4 regions of the Streptomyces sp. NPDC018000 genome follow, and region 4 is predicted to be linked to each of the others. Evidence: riboswitches for the same ligand, from Rfam matches in the RefSeq annotation. Region 4 holds a riboswitch; each other region holds the start of a gene.

Region 1 (4,115 bases), on a different contig from region 4:
ATGGTGTGGCGCAGCAGGACATTCCGCATAGCGGCCGTGTTCACGGTGCTCGCGCTGTGCGGTCTGGCGATCCTGGCCCTGGTCCGTGACCAGACGGGCACCGAGGGCTTTCTCGTAGGTCTGGGTCTCGCCGTGCTGCCCGTTCCTCTCCTGATGGCGGCGTTCCGCTGGCTGGACCGGGTCGAACCGGCACCGTGGCGGAATCTGCTGTTCTCCTTCGCCTGGGGTGCGTTCGCGGCCGCCCTGGTCGCGATCACCGCGAATTCGTTCGCGACCCGCTGGATAGCCACGGCCGCCGCCGACCCGTCGGACGCCGACACCCTCGGCGCCACGGTCATAGCGCCGGTCGTCGAGGAGAGCGCCAAGGCCGCGGCCGTCCTGCTGATCTTCCTGTTCCGAAGGCGGGAATTCCACGGGATCGTCGACGGTGTCGTCATCGCCGGCTTCACCGCGAGCGGCTTCGCCTTCACCGAGAACATCCTCTATCTGGGCACCGCCTTCGGTGAGGACCAGCAGATAGGCACCTCGGGCATCGCCTCGGTGACTGCCGCGACGTTCTTCGTGAGGGCGGTGATGTCGCCGTTCGCGCATCCGCTCTTCACGGTGCTGACCGGAATAGGTTTCGGGCTGGCCGCGGTCACTCCGAAGCACCGCCGGATCCGCCGCATCGCACTGCCTTTGCTGGGTCTCGTCCTCGCCATGGGCATGCACGCCCTGTGGAACGGGTCGGCGTCATTCGGCCCGTACGGCTTCTATGCCGTGTACGGGGTGTTCATGGTCCCGGTCTTCGGCCTGGTGACCTGGCTGGCGATCTGGTCGCGCCAGCGGGAGCTGCGTATGCTCTCCGCCGAGCTTCCGGCCTATGCTGCGGCCGGCTGGCTGACCCCCGCCGAACCGCTCGCCCTCTCCTCGATGCGGGCCCGCGGCATGGCACGCGAAGCGGCACGCCAACGACACGCCGCCGCAGCCTGGGGAGGCCCGTACGGACCGGGGTACGCGCCGGCGTTCGGGCCGGGCCATGTGTCGCCCGGGCGCAGGCCCTCGGCCCGGGTCAGTGCTCATGCCAAAGCACAGGCCGAGGCCCACGGCAGGGCTGCCGCCCGCGCCGTCGCCGAATACGAATCGTTCGCGACGTCACTGGCCTCGCTGCGCCTACAGGCCCGCCGCGGGACGGCGGGCCCGGACTTCCCCGAACGCGAGCTGGAGCTGCTGCACCACCTCTGGCAACGCAGGGAAGTGGCCGCTCCCGCCCTGACGTACGCGGCGCAGGCCATGGGCCTCCTGCGCCCCCACCCCCTGTCGACGCCCCCGTACGCGTACCCGTTCCCGCAGCCCGCGCAGTACGGCGGCTACGGCCACAACCCCTGTCTCAACTCGCACCGGCCGCCGCCGCAGTAGCCCTCGTCAGGCGGATGCCTCGGTGAGATCGGCCAGTTCCTGCTCGGTCAGCGAGAGGCCGGCGACGGCCACCAGCGCGGGCAGCTGCTCGACCGTACGGGCCGAGGCGATCGGCGCGGCGACGGTCGGCCGGGACGCGAGCCACGCAAGCGCGACGGTCGCGATCTCCGCGTCGTGCTCCTGGGCGACCCTGTCGAGCGCCGCCAGGGCCTTACCGCACCATGTCCCGTCACGATGCCGCCGGCATCGCGATCGGACGCCGCGCCCTCGGACACCCCATCAGGCGTCGGACGGCACCGCCCCCACACGACCGGAGTGATCGTGCGGGGCATCGGACCGCCCAGGCCCCACCAGGCACTCGGGGGCGTGAGGGAACCCGCCCACCCGCAACGGATCACGCCCCTGGAGGCGTGCCGCCGAACGGGACGCGAAAGCGGGAACCCAGCGCATCCAACACCGTTCGGGATGCGCCCAGAACGCAGCAGTGGGTCCAGGACCCACTCACGCGCACTGGTTAGGAACAGTGAGCGTCAGGACTGCAAGAACCGGCTCGGATCAAGCGGGCCGAAAGGCGGGCCGGCGGATCAGGGGTTGAGGCCCTTGGCGCGCAGCCAGGCCATCGGGTCGATGCCCGTACCGTCGGGGGTGTGGACCTCCAGGTGGAGGTGCGGGCCCGTGACATTGCCGGTCGCGCCGACCCGGCCGATGGTGTCACCGGTGGCGACCTTCTGGCCGACGCTGACGCCGATCGAGGACTGGTGGGAGAACGACACCTCCGTACCGTCCTCGAGCTCCAGCACCGTGTGGTAGCCGTACGAACCGGACCAGCCCGCCGACTTGATGGTGCCGCCGTGTACGGCCTTGATCGGGGTGCCGGTCGGCGCCGCGAAGTCGAGGCCGGTGTGGTGTCCGGAGGACCACATCGAGCCGGCCTGGCCGAAGGTCGAGGTGATCGTGTACGACGAGGTCGGGATGGCGTAGCTGGCGGCGAGCTTGGCAAGCCGCAGCGCCTCGGCCTTCGCCTTGGCCTTCTCCTCCGCCTTCTTCTTCTCGGCGGCGGCCTTGGCCTCGGCCGCATCCTGCTGCTTCTTGGCCTCGGCGGCGGCCTTCTCCGCGGCCGCCTTCTCCTGGGCCGCCCTGGCGTCGGCGTCGGCGGCGGCCTGCTGCTGCTCGGCCTGCTGGAGGATGCGGGCGCGGAGTGCCTCGCCCGCATCCGTCGCGCCCTGTTCGGCCTCGGCGGTAGTGAGGCCGGCAGTGGTGAGCGGGGCAGCAGCGGCGGCCTCGGCCTTGTCGTCCTCGGACTCACCGGAGAGCAGCGAGCCCACACCGGGAAGGGACTTGGCGTCGGGGAGGTTGTCCGAGATGGAGTCGGGAAGGGAGATGGAGACCGGCGGCTTGCTCTGCGCGCTGGCCATGCCGCCCGCGCCGACTGCCGCGATGACGCCCACCCCGAGCACCGTGGAGCTACGGGCAAGTCCGTTGCGCTGCTTGGCGATGCGGTGCTTGCCGCGTACGGGGCGGACGGACTCCTCGGTGGGGTTCCACTCGCCCCAGCTCCTGTCGGGCTCACCGTTGCCGTCGGAACCGAATTGGCTGCCGAACTCACCGGTGAAGTCGCCGCCCGGCTCGGTGCGGTAATCGGTGCCGTAATCGGTGCCGAACGCCGTCCTCGTCGCGGTGGTTCCGTGGTCGGAGCCGAAACCGGATCCGACGTCAGCACCGACGTCGGAACTGAACTCGGGGCTGAACCGAGAGGGGGCCTCGGGGGCAGGCTTGTTGGACGCCACGGGGGCGCACTCCTTTCCTTCCTTCTCGCCTACCGGGTTAGCTGACGGGTTCGGAGCAGGAAGGTCTCCTACGGGCGCCTCTGCCTCTCACGAGACACAGGTGTCCGATTCACCCCATGTAGATGGTTCCCCGGTTCCCTTGCGGAATTCGGCGCTCGCGCACGGTGCCGCCACTGACGACGGCTGGGACGACCGCGCTGCGTTATCGAACGTTAATAGACGCAGGGGCCTGATTCCAAGCTGTTCCCACTGATCGTTCAGGTCTTTGGCCTGGACTTTACCGGCACAACCGGGTGGAATCGGGCGAGTTGATTGCCTCTCAGTCACTACCCAGTTTCTGACGTTGCGTCAATTGTTATGCGGAGCGACGCCTTTCGATTACGTACGGTGGCGTCCTCCGCCCAAGGCCTCGTCCCAGGCCGCGCGAAGCACCCGACCCGCGCGAGTCAGCGGGCCCGCGCGATGCACCCGACCCACCCGTCACGCCTCTTCCAGGCCCACAATCCTCACGATCCTGCGCCGGTCCGGCTGCCCCTCCGCGGGACGTACGACCGCGAGCAGCGCCATGTCGTCGGTCGTCTCGCCGCCCGTGTGCAGCCGTACATCATCGGTCAGCCCGGACAGCAGTTCCTCCGGCCCCGGAAAGATCCGACCGCGCAGCCGGGCCGCCGGATCGTAGAAGACCCCATCGGCGTTCCGCGCCTCGGAGAGACCGTCGGTGTAGAGGAGCAGGGTCGCCCCCGCCGGCAGATCCCATTCGTCCGCCCGGTCGGGCCACACCCCCAGGTCCATCCCGAGCGGCAGTGCGGGCACCGAGGGCCTCAGCACCTCCAGCGTCCCGTCCGCGTACAGCAGGAGCGGCTCGGGGTGACCGCGGTTGACGATCCGCACCCGGGGCACCCCGGGCGGGATCTCGGCCAGCACAGCGGT
Region 2 (4,115 bases), on a different contig from region 4:
ACGGTCGCCGGCCGCGCCGACGAACTCTGCCGGTTCGCCGTGCTGTTCGGCGATCCGCAGCTCGCTCTGACCGCCGTACAGCGGGTGCTCGATGTCACCGCGGAAGAGGTCCAGGCGGTCGCCAAGGCCCAGTTGCGCCCCGACAACCGCGCGGTGCTGGTCTACGAGCCGGTTGAATCGGCCGAGCCCGCAGACGCAGCGGCCGCCGAGACCGGCGCCGACGACACTGACGACACCGACGCGCACGAAGGAGCGGACAAGTGACCGACGCTGCCGCGACTGGAGTTTCGATGCAGTACCACCCGCAGCCGGCCCCCGGCGTCGCCCGCCCCTGGGCCTTCCCCGCTCCGGAGCGGGGCGCCCTGCCCAACGGCCTCACGGTGCTGCGCTGCCACCGCCCCGGCCAGCAGGTCGTGGCGGTCGAGATCTTCCTCGACGCCCCGCTGGACGCCGAGCCCGAGGGCCTCGACGGCGTGGCCACGATCATGTCGAGGGCGCTGTCCGAGGGAACCGACAAGCACACCGCCGAGGAGTTCGCCGCCGAGCTGGAGCGCTGCGGCGCCACCCTCGACGCGCACGCCGACCACCCCGGCGTCCGGGTCTCCCTGGAGGTTCCGGCCTCCCGGCTGGCCAAGGCTCTCGCACTGGTCGCAGAGGCGCTGCGGGCGCCCGCGTTCGAGGACAGCGAGATCGAACGGCTGGTACGCAACCGGCTCGACGAGATCCCGCACGAGCAGGCCAACCCGGCCCGGCGCGCCGCCAAGCAGCTCTCCAAGGAGCTCTTCCCGGCTGCAGCGCGGATGTCGCGCCCGCGCCAGGGCACCGAGGAGACGGTGGAGCGGATCGACTCGGCGGCCGTGCGTGCCTTCTTCGACGCGCACGTGCGGCCGTCCGCGGCGACCGCCGTGGTCGTCGGCGACCTCACCGGCATCGACCTGGACGCCCTGCTCGCCGACACCTTCGGCGACTGGTCGGGAGACACCGCGGAGCCCCGTCCTGCCCCGCCGATCACCGCCGACGACACCGGCCGAGTGGTGATCGTCGACCGTCCGGGCGCGGTGCAGACGCAGCTGCTGATCGGCCGGATCGGCGCCGACCGGCACGACAGCGTATGGCCGGCCCAGGTGCTGGGCACATACTGCCTGGGCGGCACGCTCACCTCCCGGCTGGATCGTGTGCTGCGAGAGGAGAAGGGCTACACCTACGGCGTACGGGCCTTCGCTCAGGTGCTGCGGTCGTCGGCCCCGGATTCCGCCTCGGGGGCGACCGGTGCCGCGATGCTGGCCATCAGCGGATCGGTGGACACGGAGTCCACGGGGCCGGCGCTGAAGGACCTGTGGACGGTCCTGCGGACCCTGGCCGCGGAGGGGCTGACCGACGAAGAGCGCGAGACGGCCGTGCAGAACCTCGTGGGTGTCGCCCCGCTGAAGTTCGAGACGGCGGCCTCGGTCGCGGGCACCCTCGCCGACCAGGTCGAGCAGCACCTCCCGGACGACTACCAGGCACAGCTGTACGCCCGGCTCGCGGAGACCGGCACGGTCGAGGCGACCGCAGCGGTGGTCAACGCCTTCCCGGGTGACCGGCTGGTCACGATCCTCGTCGGTGACGCGGCACAGATCGAGGAGCCGGTCCGGGCCCTGGGCATCGGAGAGGTGTCGGTGGTCGCAGGCTGACGGTCGTACGCACCCGCCGCGGACGCCGGACGACCGGCCGGCCGGCCCGTCGGGTGTGCCGGTTCACCGGTCGACTGTCGCGTTCGACCGAGCACCGACCGCACCGGCCGGTCCACCGGCCCGCCACATTTCCGCATAACGGGACAAAAGGAATGCCCCTGTGAGTGAGATCTCGCCGGGGTATTCCTTTTTGTCCGTTCCGGTGGAGAGGTTGCCTGCCTGTCCTGTGGGATGCGCTACAAAACGGCCTGTCCGTTTGGTGAATGAAAGTGACCCCACTTAGCGTCGGCTGGGCTGTCCGTCACTCGTATGCCGCATCCGCGACGTACCGGGCAGCCATCGCCGAGTCCCCGTCAGGCGCGAGCCTGGGGAGCCGGGGACCCATGCAGTCCCTGGGGTGAATCGGATTCCTGAGCCTCGATGGGGCCGGGGCGTCCGTAGGAGACCTTCCTGCTCCGAACCCGTCAGCTAACCCGGTAGGCGAGAAGGAAGGAAAGGATCAGCCGCTTCATGGCGTTCACCCGTGCCACCGGGAAGCATCGTGCCCCGAGTCGACTGACGCGCAGGAGTGCGAAGATCGCCGGCGCCGCGACCCTGGCCACCACCGGCGTCATCGGCGGCATGGCCTCTCCGGCTCTCGCCGCGGACCCCTCCGTCAGCGACACCGGCCTGAACCAGCTCATAGCCATCGAGGGCGCCGTCGCCGACCAGATCGAAGCCCAGGCCGACGCGCAGAAGCGCCAGGCCGATGCCGCGGCGAAGGCGAAGGCGGAGGCCCGGCAGAAGGCGGAGGCCAAGAAGGAGGCCGAGGCCAAGAAGGAGGCCGAGGCGCGCGCCGAGAAGGCCCGCGCCGCCCGGTCTGCCGAGCGCACACGCCTGGGTTCCTTCCAGCTCCCGGTAGCTGGTTCGTATGTCACCACCGGCTACAAGTCGAGCGGTTCCCTCTGGTCCTCCGGCAGCCACTCGGGCATCGACTTCCACGCCGCGTCCGGCAGCCCCGTCGTCGCTGTCGGCGCCGGTACGGTCGTCGAGGCGGGCTGGGGCGGCGCGTACGGCAACAACGTCGTGTTGCGGATGGCGGACGGCACGTACACCCAGTACGGCCATCTCTCCTCGATCGGTGTCTCCGTCGGCCAGAGCGTCGGGGCGGGCCAGCAGATCGGCCTCTCCGGCTCGACCGGCAACTCCACCGGACCACACCTCCACTTCGAGGCCCGGACCGCGCCGTCGTACGGCTCCGACTTGGACCCCGTCGCATACTTGCGCGCCCACGGCGTCAACGTCTGACCGACGCTCCACCCGCAGCGCCCTTTCGAAGGCCCCGGCAGCACGCCGGGGCCTTCGCTGTGCCCGGCCTCCGCGCCTGCCGGCAGTACCCGCTCCTCGAGCCGTCCTGTGGCCAAGAGATATTCATGGATTTCCACCCGGCATCGGAAAGGCGACCGCATCGCAATGGAGCCGCGGCACAGGCGCCGGTCGGCCGTTTTGAGCTGTCCGAATTCTCTCCGGTCGTCGGGTTGGCGAAGCGAAAAAGCCGCGGCCCCGGACAAAGGGTGCCGCGGCTCTTTCGCGCGAAATGGTTCAGACGGTTTCCGGAAGCTCGTCGAGACCTTCGGCGACAAGCTTCGCCAGACGGTCCAGGGCGACTTCGGAGTCGTCGGCCTCGGACGCAAGCACGATCTCGTCGCCGCCGTGCGCGCCGAGACCGAGCACCGCGAGTATGGAGGCGGCGTTCACCGGGTCGCCGTCGGCCTTGGAGATCGTCACGGGGACGCCGGAAGCCGTGGCGGCACGGACGAAGATGGAAGCGGGACGGGCGTGCAGCCCCTCGGCCCAACCGACGTTGACGCGACGCTCAGCCATGGTTCCGCCCTTCACGAATCAATAGTTGTCTAGACCAGACTCTCATGCGGTGCGCGATTTTCCCGCCGAACCGCGGAATGCCCACAACCCGTGCGGTACCGCCGATCGGCCCCCTCAGACTGCCCTGGCCCCAAGCCCTACGCGACCGCTGACGGAGCCGTAGGCTTTGCGCATGCAGCCCTCGCCGGAGCAGAGTCCGCATCACGTGTACCCCGACCACTGGGAAGCGGACGTGGTCCTCCGCGACGGAGGAACCGCCCGGATCAGGCCCATCACCACGGACGACGCCGAACGGCTGGTCAGCTTCTACGAGCAGGTCTCCGACGAGTCGAAGTACTACCGCTTCTTCGCCCCGTACCCCCGTCTGTCCGACAGAGACGTGTACCGCTTCACCCATCACGACTACGTCGACCGGGTGGGGCTCGCGGTCACGGTCGGCGGCGAGTTCATCGCGACCGTCCGCTACGACCGGATCGACGAGCGGGGCAGGTCTGCCTCCGTACCCGCCGACGAGGCCGAGGTCGCCTTTCTGGTCCAGGACGCGCATCAGGGCCGGGGTGTGGCATCGGCGCTCCTCGA
Region 3 (4,115 bases), on a different contig from region 4:
TTGATGGTCCGCGGGTGTGCGGCTTCGTCGCCGGGCCGACAGACCCTCCTCGGTCAGGCGATCGGGCCTCTGAGGAGCGCAGTGTGGTCCGCCCGCCGCGCGGCAGACCGGTAGGAGTGCCCCCATGCACGAGATGGCGGCGGGTCGCGCATCCACGGTCTTGGTGCCAGCCTGGAGACATGGCTTGGGCGTCGTGGACGACTCGCGGTGTGTTCTCCGGGCGCGGTGGCGTGCTCACGGACGAGGTCGGCGTCCTGACCGGAGACCTGACCGTTCACACGACCTGGGCCGATGAAACGGCCCAGGTCACTGTGCAGTACACGGGTGCGATCGACTGGTTCACCATGTCGGGCAGTCCCGTGCCGTGCTGCTCCGAGGATGACAGCCGGCGCCTTCACGAGGCGGTGGTGAAGTCCGTCCGGGAGGGAGGAGCGGCCACGGTTCCGAGGCCTCCGCCGCAGAAGCCGGAGCGGCCGGCCGAGAACGCCCAGGAGTGAGCGTTACGTCGCAGGCCACGGGGTCATGACGCCGGTCGTCCCCGTGCGGGCCTTCTCCGGTCTCCACGCCGGGTGAGCAGCCGAAAGGCGGTCCCTGACCGGCGGGTGTGGTCCTTTCCGAGGGGCTTGTCCGGCCCCTCGCCACCCGTCGGCCCTGAACCGCCGTCGGCGCTGCTGCGACTCAGTAGGCCCCGAACACGTTGTCGATGGAGCCGTACTTGTCGGCGGCGTAGTTGCACGCAGCGGTGATGTTGGCGACCGGGTCGTAGCTGTCCGTCGACGTACCGGGCACATGGTAGGCACGGAACGTCGGGTCGATGATCTGGAGGAGGCCCTTGGAGGGCGTTCCGGCGGCGGCGTTCGAGTCCCAGTTGTTGATGGCCAGGGGGTTGCCAGAGGATTCGCGCAGGATGTTGCGGTGGATTCCCTCATAGCTGCCGGGGATGCCGTGCTGGGCCATGACAGCCAGCGACTCCTTGATCCAGCCGTCCAGATCGTTCGTGTACGTCGCGGGCGGCGCGGCCGGTGCGGCGGTGGCAGTTGCGGAAGTCTCGGAATCGGCCTGGGCGCCGATTGTCAGCTTCATGCCCGGGAGAAGCAGTGCGGGGTTTTCACCGACGATCTCTCGATTGTCCTCGTACAGCTTCTGCCAGCCGCCGCTGAGGGAATTCCCCTGCGCGATCTTGGAAAGGGTGTCGCCCGCGATCACGGAATAGATGACGGGCGCGTCCTTCTGTGCGGACTCTTCCCCGACGGCGGCGACGGTCGACGCGGCCTTTTCGGCGGTGACGGACTGCGCCGGCGCGGCCGAGGCGAAGCCGGCACCGATCAGCGGAAGCACGAGAGCGGCTCCGCCCGTGGTCGCGGCTACGAGACCGCGGGTCAGCGAAGTGGACTTACGACGACGGTAGTTACCGATTGCGGACATGGCGAATTCCTCTCCGTCGCCTACGAGGTGAGCTGTCGGGTTCGGACTGGAGATGTCCGGCCGCACGCAATGCGGCTTCACCCCGAGCCGTTCCGGATACCGGACCGGCAACTTACCTGGGTCCCCCGCTCCTGCCGGACGTGAGTGGTCGGATTGCCGGACGGCGGCAGGATTCGGCGTTCCGTCCGGATTGACGGTGACCGTAGGCGAGAAACACCGAAAGGAACAAGCCCCCATTTTGGATCACATTTCATTTGCAAGATCGAATCGCGGAATCGGCAGTAATCCACCTCACACCGCGAAGTCAAAATTCCTTGCACAGAAGGGAACCGCGCTGAACGCTGCGGCATCTTGAGCTGCGAACGTGACTCACACCACGAGATTTCCAAAAAGGGGCAATTCGGTCAACAAGCAAAGGTTGCAATTCTCTTCAAATGTCTTTTTATTAACCAAGAGGCTATTTCTAAGCAAATCGCCCATACTTGGACATTTGCATGGCGATCCGGGTGCCTCGTGTGAAGCCGGCCCAGCGCCATGAGCAGCAGCAGCCGGTCGCCCCCGAGCCTTCACAGCCCGCATCGTCCGGACACCTTGCTCGGCTACCGTGCCCCCGAAACTCTGTACACGTACGGACTGCGGGGACCTGCCGGTGCGGGGCGCCCAGCTGGGAGAGAGCGATGAACACGTCGACGGCGTCGGCGGGAGCGGGCGAGTTGAAGCGCCGTCTGAGCGTGTTCGACGCCGTGGTCATCGGCCTGGGTTCAATGCTGGGTGCCGGCATCTTCGTCGCACCGGCGCCTGCCGCCGCGGCCGCCGGGTCGGGGCTGCTGCTCGGCCTGGGGCTGGCTGCGGTGGTCGCGTACTGCAACGCGACGTCCTCAGCCCGGCTGGCAGGTCGCTACCCGCAGTCGGGTGGCACCTATGTGTACGGCCGTGAACGCCTGGGCGACTTCTGGGGCTATCTCGCAGGCTGGGGATTCGTCGTCGGCAAGACTGCTTCCTGCGCGGCCATGGCGTTGACCGTGGGCTCCTATGTGTGGCCCGGCCAGACGCACACGGTGGCTGTCGCGGCGGTGGTGGCGCTGACCGCGCTCAACTACACCGGTCTGCACAAGTCCGCCTGGCTGACCCGAGTGATCGTCGCATTCGTCCTGGCGGTCCTCGCAGCCGTGATCACCGCCTGTCTCACCGGCGGCACTGCCGATGCAGGGCGTCTGACCATCGGCGCGGACGCCACTGCCGGCGGAGTGCTGCAGGCGGCCGGTCTGCTGTTCTTCGCGTTCGCCGGGTACGCGCGGATCGCCACCCTCGGCGAAGAGGTACGCGACCCGCAGCGCACCATCCCCCGAGCGATCGCGCTCGCGCTGGGCATCACGCTGCTCGTCTACGCGGCCGTCGCCGTCACGGTGCTGGCCGTCCTGGGCCCCGACCGCCTCGCCCATGCCACGGCCCCGCTGGCCGAGGCCGCACGCGCGGCGGGCGTCCCCGGCCTCGCGCCGGTGGTGCAGGGAGGTGCGGCCGTCGCCGCGCTCGGCTCCCTGCTCGCGCTCATCCTCGGTGTCTCACGCACCACCCTGGCCATGGCCCGCGACCGCCACCTGCCGCATGTCCTGGCCGCGGTGCACCCGCGCTTCGAGGTTCCTCACCGTGCGGAGGTCGCCGTCGGCGCAGTGGTCGCGGTCCTTGCCGCCACGACCGACGTCCGAGGGGCGATCGGGTTCTCCTCCTTCGGTGTCCTCGCCTACTACGCCATCGCCAACGCCGCCGCCTGGACCCTCACCCCGGACGAAGGCCGCGCGCCCCGCATCGTGCCCGTCGCCGGCCTCGCGGGCTGTCTGCTCCTCGCCTTCGCCCTGCCGTCGGCTTCGGTCATCTCCGGCACGGTGGTGATCGCGGCCGGGGCTGTGGCCTATGGCGTACGCAGGGTTCTCGGCCGAAACACGCCGTAGTGCCTTCTTGCCGGAAACATGGGCTTTCAGCGGCTCACTCGGCACTCCGGGCTCGTGTCCAGGCGGCGTCGCGCAGCAGGTGCAGGCCGTTGAGGCCGACGCGTACGGTGAGCGCCGGGGCCGCTCGGTGATCTGCGCGCTGTACGACAACCACGTCGCCGAACTTCTCGACCAGGCCCTCTTCCACGTCGAGCACCTGCGCCTCGGACTGCACGACACCCCCACGGAGGAAGCCGGCGGCGCGGTGGCGGCCGCCCCCGTCCACTGAAGCCGGAGGCGGCCGCTACGATCACCCCGCCCTGCGTCAGGTGGACGGGAACGTGACGGACGCCGACATGAGGGCCTGCGTACGGGTGCTCAGCAGAATGCTTGAGCTCTTCGACAACGTCGACGTGGACTGAATCGGCCCCGGCCGTACGCACGATTTCCCGCCCCTTCACCACGTGAGCCCGGCGCCGTCGGCAGGGGTTCCGCCACCAAATGCGGATCCAATTCTCTGCGTCTACGCTCATACGTGGATCCAAGGGCTGTCCCGTAATCCGTGGCGCACACCAGGGATTACGGGACAGCTCTCAGGCCGCCAACGGTCGTGACTCGACAGGAAGCGAGATCCTATGGAGCGGCTCAAGATGTCGGGAATCGCCGAGGAACTCTCGGCGGAGTTCCTCGGCACGTTGGTTCTCATTCTCTTCGGCTGTGGTGTGGTGGCCCAGGTTGTAGCCGGCGGAGCACTCACCGACC
Region 4 (4,115 bases):
CCACCGACCTGATCGCCCAGTTCATGTATCTGGAACACGACGCCCCTGACCGGCCCATCTCGCTCTACATCAACTCCCCCGGTGGCTCGTTCGGAGCCATGTCCGCGATCTACGACACGATGCAGTACCTCACCTGCGAGGTGGAGACCTACTGCCTCGGTCAGGCCGGCTCCTGCGCGTCCGCACTGCTCGCCGCGGGCACTCCCGGACGACGGCACGCACTGCCCGGTGCCAGGGTCGTCGTAAAGCAGCCCGACCTCACCGAGCCGGTTCGGGGTCAGCCGTCCGATCTCGAGATCGAGGCACAGGAAATGGAACGGGTCCGCGAGATGCTCACCACGCTGTTGGCCCGTCACACCGGCCGGAGCGCCGAGCAGATCACCACCTGCATCGAGCGCGACCTCATTCTCGACGCGGCGGGCGCCAAGGCGTACGGCCTGGTGGACCACATCGTGGAGAACCGGATGTCGTCATTCCCGCCGCACAGCGCGAGGTGAACGCCCGATGCAGTCACCGGAGTTGCCGCCGCTCCCCGCACTGACGTGCGCCGAGGGAGAGTTCATCGACTGCTACCTCGAAGCCCTCGACCAACTGGGCCGGATCAACCCGGCCCGCGGCAGCGACACCTACGGCGCACTGCGCGCCGCACAGGCGCTGGTCTCACGGGCGGGCGCGCTACGGGACGCACTGGCGTTGATGCATGAGCGCGGAGAAGCACAGATCCACGCCGCCACCCTGGCGCGGGCGCTGCGTGTACTGGACGGGGAACGGCGGGCGGAACGTGTCACCGTGCCCCCTGCTCGGACGAGTTGATCGGCCAGTTCGCCGACACCCCTGCCGAGTCCGGTCAACTCCCCCTGCCTTCACCTCTGACGGGCTTTGCTCAACTCCCCTGCGCGACACGCCCGGCAGGCAAATCGGAATTCCTCGCTCGTTCGGCGTAGGGGTTCGCCCTCGCGAGGGACATCTCAACTTGCGCTTTCCTATGAGGACAGTGAGCGGAATCTGTCATTCCACCCCTGGTACGAGACCGGTCCGAGCGACCGGCAGAGCGTCCGAATTCATCAGCCTCACCCGAACGGATCAGTCGTGAGAAGCCTCACATATCGCTGCTTTCCCTGAGAAATCGGGCAGCCGGTGAGTCAAGATCCCTGGGACGACAAGCCCCCGCCACCGCGGCGGGGCGGTTCGGGCGGACGCCGAGTCCTGCCGCCGTCCGGATGCCTGGTCGACAGAAGTGGATCGGCAGGAGTGGAGGACCCGAGCACAACGGGCCGACCGGAACACCGGTCGGCCCTCGGGGTGAAGCCGCCCAGGGGCGGCCGGGCAACTTCGCCAGCCCGAACCCGACAGGTCATCCTTCACAGGCGGCTGACGAAGGGTTGCGCATGACTGCGCAGGTTCATGTCCCGTCTCTGCTCGCCCGGGCCGGCACGGCCTCGGTTCTGACACTGGCCGCGGTCGGCGGCACCATGCTCGCCCCTGGCGCCACGAGCCAGGCCCAGGCAGCGACTTTCTCGATGAAAGCGCTCAACATCGCCGCATCGAAGAAGGGATCGCCGTACGGGTGGGGGGCCACCGGCCCCAACCGCTTCGACTGCTCGGGTCTGACGGTCTATTCGTTCAAGAAGGCGGGCAAGAAAATCCCGCGCACGGCCCAGCAGCAGTACAACAAGACTCGCCATATCCCCGCCTCGCACAGGCAACGTGGCGACCTGGTCTTCTTCCATCACGGCCGCAGCATCTACCACGTGGGGATCTACGCCGGCAAGGGCAAGATCTGGCACTCACCGAGGACCGGCGCGGTGGTCCGGCTGGAGAAGATCTGGACGAAGAGCGTCTATTACGGGCGGGTCCGCTGACGCCTGTCCGGACATCACGCCCGTGGCCCCGGCCGTGATCTGTCTTGCCGCCGTCGACAGTGGCAGAGCGACGCTTGCTTCCCGATGGTCTGCCATGGCTAGCCGTCCCTTTCCCCTCGGAACCGACCCACCACCGGTCTCGGTCGCGCTTCGCGCCGGATTGCCACTGGTGCTGCTCTCCGCAACGGCGATCCACCAAGATATGCATATATCTGTCGCTCAATGCGGTGACCCTGCCACGCAAGGCCGTACGCGGGCGTCACACTGTCCGCTCGGCGGAAGAGGGAGGGAGGCCGCAGATGCAGCACGGCCCTGCGGTAAGGCGCCGCAAGCTCGGGGAGGAGCTCCGGAGTCTGCGCCACGCGTCCGGATTGACAAGTCGGGACGCCGCTCGGACGCTCGGCTGGCACCAGTCGAAGGTGAGCCGGATCGAAACCGGTGTCAGTGGGGTGCGACCGGCCGATGTGACCCGGCTGCTGGACGCGTACGGCGTGGACGACACGCAGTTGCGGACGCTTCTTGCAGCGCTGGCGGGTTCGGCGGGCGGTGGCGGTACCGGATGGTGGCATGCCTATCGCGGTCTGATCCCGCCGCAGTACCGCGACTTCATCAGTCTGGAGTCCCAGGCGCGGACCGCGCGGACCTTGGAGACCTCGGTAGTGCCGGGGCTCCTGCAGACGGCCGACTACGCACGCGCGGTGACCCGGGCATCGCTGGACGGGTTACCCGCCCGCCAGCTGGACTCGCTGGTGGAGGTGCGGCTCGCCCGGCAAGGGGTGCTTCGGACCGATCCGCCGCTGCGGCTGAGCGCGGTGCTCGACGAGGCGGTGCTGCGGCGCGAGGTCGGCGGGGGCCGGGTGATGAGAAACCAGCTGCGCCATCTGACTCGCGTGGCTCAACTACCTCACGTGGAGCTTCAGTTGCTGCCATTCTCGGTCGGTTGCCATGCCGGACTCACCGGCCCTTTCGTTATCTTCTCATTTCCGAACACTTCTGATCTGGACGTGGTAGTTCTCGACCATTTGACGAGTAGCCTCTATCTGGAGCGGAAAGAAGACCTTGAGGCGTACAGCTCGGCCTTCCGCACCATGCAGGCGCACGCGCTGTCGCCGCAGCACTCGTTGGACCTCATCGCCGCGATCGACCGCGACGGTCGGTGACCCCGGACTGCCCGAGGGGGGCTCATGTCGGATTGCCTCGCACAGCACGATTTACGGTGGCGGCGCAGCAGCCGCAGCACGGGTATGAACAACTGTGTGGAGACCGCGCCGTTCGGAAACGGACGGCTGGCCGTACGGGACTTCAAGGATGTGTCCAGGCCACCGTTGCGGTTCTCCGCGGCGGCCTGGAAAATTTTCGTCTCCGGCCTGCACCGGGGTTCGGTCAGCTGACGGGAGCGGTCCGTCGCACGATCGCCACGGCGGTGGCGATCTGATGCTGGGTCAGGTCGGCTCGCGCGGTCAGTCGCAGCCGGGAGACACCGTCCGGCACCGACGGCGGCCGGAAGCATCCCACCGCGATTCCCGCGGTGCGGCAGTCGGCCGCCCAGCGCACCGCCGCATCCGCCGAGGGTGCCCGCACCGAGACCACTGCCGCGTCGGGGCGGACGGCGGTCAGACCGGCCTCGGTCAGCCGCTCGTACAGAGCGGTGGCGACCGCGCGGGCTCTGCCGGCGCGTTCCGGCTCGCGATGGAGCAGCCGCAGGCTCCCCAGAGCGGCGCCCGCCGCGGCCGGTGCGAGACCCGTGTCGAAGATGAATGTACGAGCCGTATTGACCAAATGCTCGATGACCCGGGCCGGTCCGAGGACCGCTCCGCCCTGGCTGCCCAGGGACTTGGACAGCGTGAGCGTGGTGACGATTCCCTCGCTGCCCGCAAGACCGGCGGCGGCGAGCGCACCCCGGCCGCCTTCGCCCAGCACGCCGAGGCCATGTGCGTCGTCGACGAGCAGTGCGGCGCCCTCCGCTCGGCAGACGTCGGCCAGTTCGGAAAGCGGCGCGGCATCGCCGTCGACCGAGAAGACCGAGTCGGTGGCCGCCAACGCGCGTCCCTCGTGTGCCTGCAGCGCCTTGCGTACGGCATCGGGGTCGGCATGCGGCACGACGGCGGTCTCGGCCCGGGACAGCCGGCAACCATCCACGATCGAGGCGTGGTTGACCGCGTCGGAGACGATCAGCGAGCCGCGACCGGTGAGAGCGGTGAGGGCGGCGAGATTGGCCGCGTAGCCCGACGACAGCACCAGAGCCGCCTCGAA

The links. Region 4 has a riboswitch for cyclic di-AMP ahead of ACH4EW_RS24915 (C40 family peptidase). Riboswitches for the same ligand answer to the same signal wherever they lie in the genome.
Region 1: it holds a riboswitch for cyclic di-AMP, as region 4 does, so the genes downstream of both, ACH4EW_RS04535 (M23 family metallopeptidase) here and ACH4EW_RS24915 (C40 family peptidase) in region 4, are expected to answer to the same signal.
Region 2: it holds a riboswitch for cyclic di-AMP, as region 4 does, so the genes downstream of both, ACH4EW_RS14015 (M23 family metallopeptidase) here and ACH4EW_RS24915 (C40 family peptidase) in region 4, are expected to answer to the same signal.
Region 3: it holds a riboswitch for cyclic di-AMP, as region 4 does, so the genes downstream of both, ACH4EW_RS26205 (transglycosylase SLT domain-containing protein) here and ACH4EW_RS24915 (C40 family peptidase) in region 4, are expected to answer to the same signal.

The regions. Positions count from the first base shown of each region.
Region 1 covers NZ_JBIRGM010000002.1:17,573-21,687, forward strand. The annotation lists gene ACH4EW_RS04520 (PrsW family intramembrane metalloprotease) at 1-1,398, shown strand, start outside; partial or broken gene ACH4EW_RS04525 (aldo/keto reductase) at 1,405-1,611, opposite strand; partial or broken gene ACH4EW_RS04530 (IS200/IS605 family accessory protein TnpB-related protein) at 1,614-1,916, shown strand; gene ACH4EW_RS04535 (M23 family metallopeptidase) at 1,983-3,185, opposite strand; cyclic di-AMP (ydaO/yuaA leader) riboswitch at 3,197-3,349, opposite strand; gene ACH4EW_RS04540 (PP2C family protein-serine/threonine phosphatase) at 3,666-4,115, opposite strand, start outside.
Region 2 covers NZ_JBIRGM010000004.1:542,324-546,438, reverse strand. The annotation lists gene ACH4EW_RS14025 (M16 family metallopeptidase) at 1-264, shown strand, start outside; gene ACH4EW_RS14020 (M16 family metallopeptidase) at 291-1,673, shown strand; cyclic di-AMP (ydaO/yuaA leader) riboswitch at 2,004-2,171, shown strand; gene ACH4EW_RS14015 (M23 family metallopeptidase) at 2,184-2,960, shown strand; gene ACH4EW_RS14010 (HPr family phosphocarrier protein) at 3,255-3,536, opposite strand; gene ACH4EW_RS14005 (GNAT family N-acetyltransferase) at 3,709-4,115, shown strand, end outside.
Region 3 covers NZ_JBIRGM010000017.1:60,870-64,984, reverse strand. The annotation lists gene ACH4EW_RS26210 (hypothetical protein) at 180-497, shown strand; gene ACH4EW_RS26205 (transglycosylase SLT domain-containing protein) at 679-1,425, opposite strand; cyclic di-AMP (ydaO/yuaA leader) riboswitch at 1,430-1,614, opposite strand; gene ACH4EW_RS26200 (APC family permease) at 2,103-3,374, shown strand; partial or broken gene ACH4EW_RS26195 (transcriptional regulator) at 3,481-3,642, shown strand; gene ACH4EW_RS26190 (MIP/aquaporin family protein) at 3,989-4,115, shown strand, end outside.
Region 4 covers NZ_JBIRGM010000014.1:147,866-151,980, forward strand. The annotation lists gene ACH4EW_RS24905 (ATP-dependent Clp protease proteolytic subunit) at 1-497, shown strand, start outside; gene ACH4EW_RS24910 (hypothetical protein) at 505-813, shown strand; cyclic di-AMP (ydaO/yuaA leader) riboswitch at 1,212-1,385, shown strand; gene ACH4EW_RS24915 (C40 family peptidase) at 1,389-1,862, shown strand; gene ACH4EW_RS24920 (helix-turn-helix domain-containing protein) at 2,162-3,022, shown strand; gene ACH4EW_RS24925 (DUF397 domain-containing protein) at 3,047-3,253, shown strand; gene ACH4EW_RS24930 (8-amino-7-oxononanoate synthase) at 3,246-4,115, opposite strand, start outside.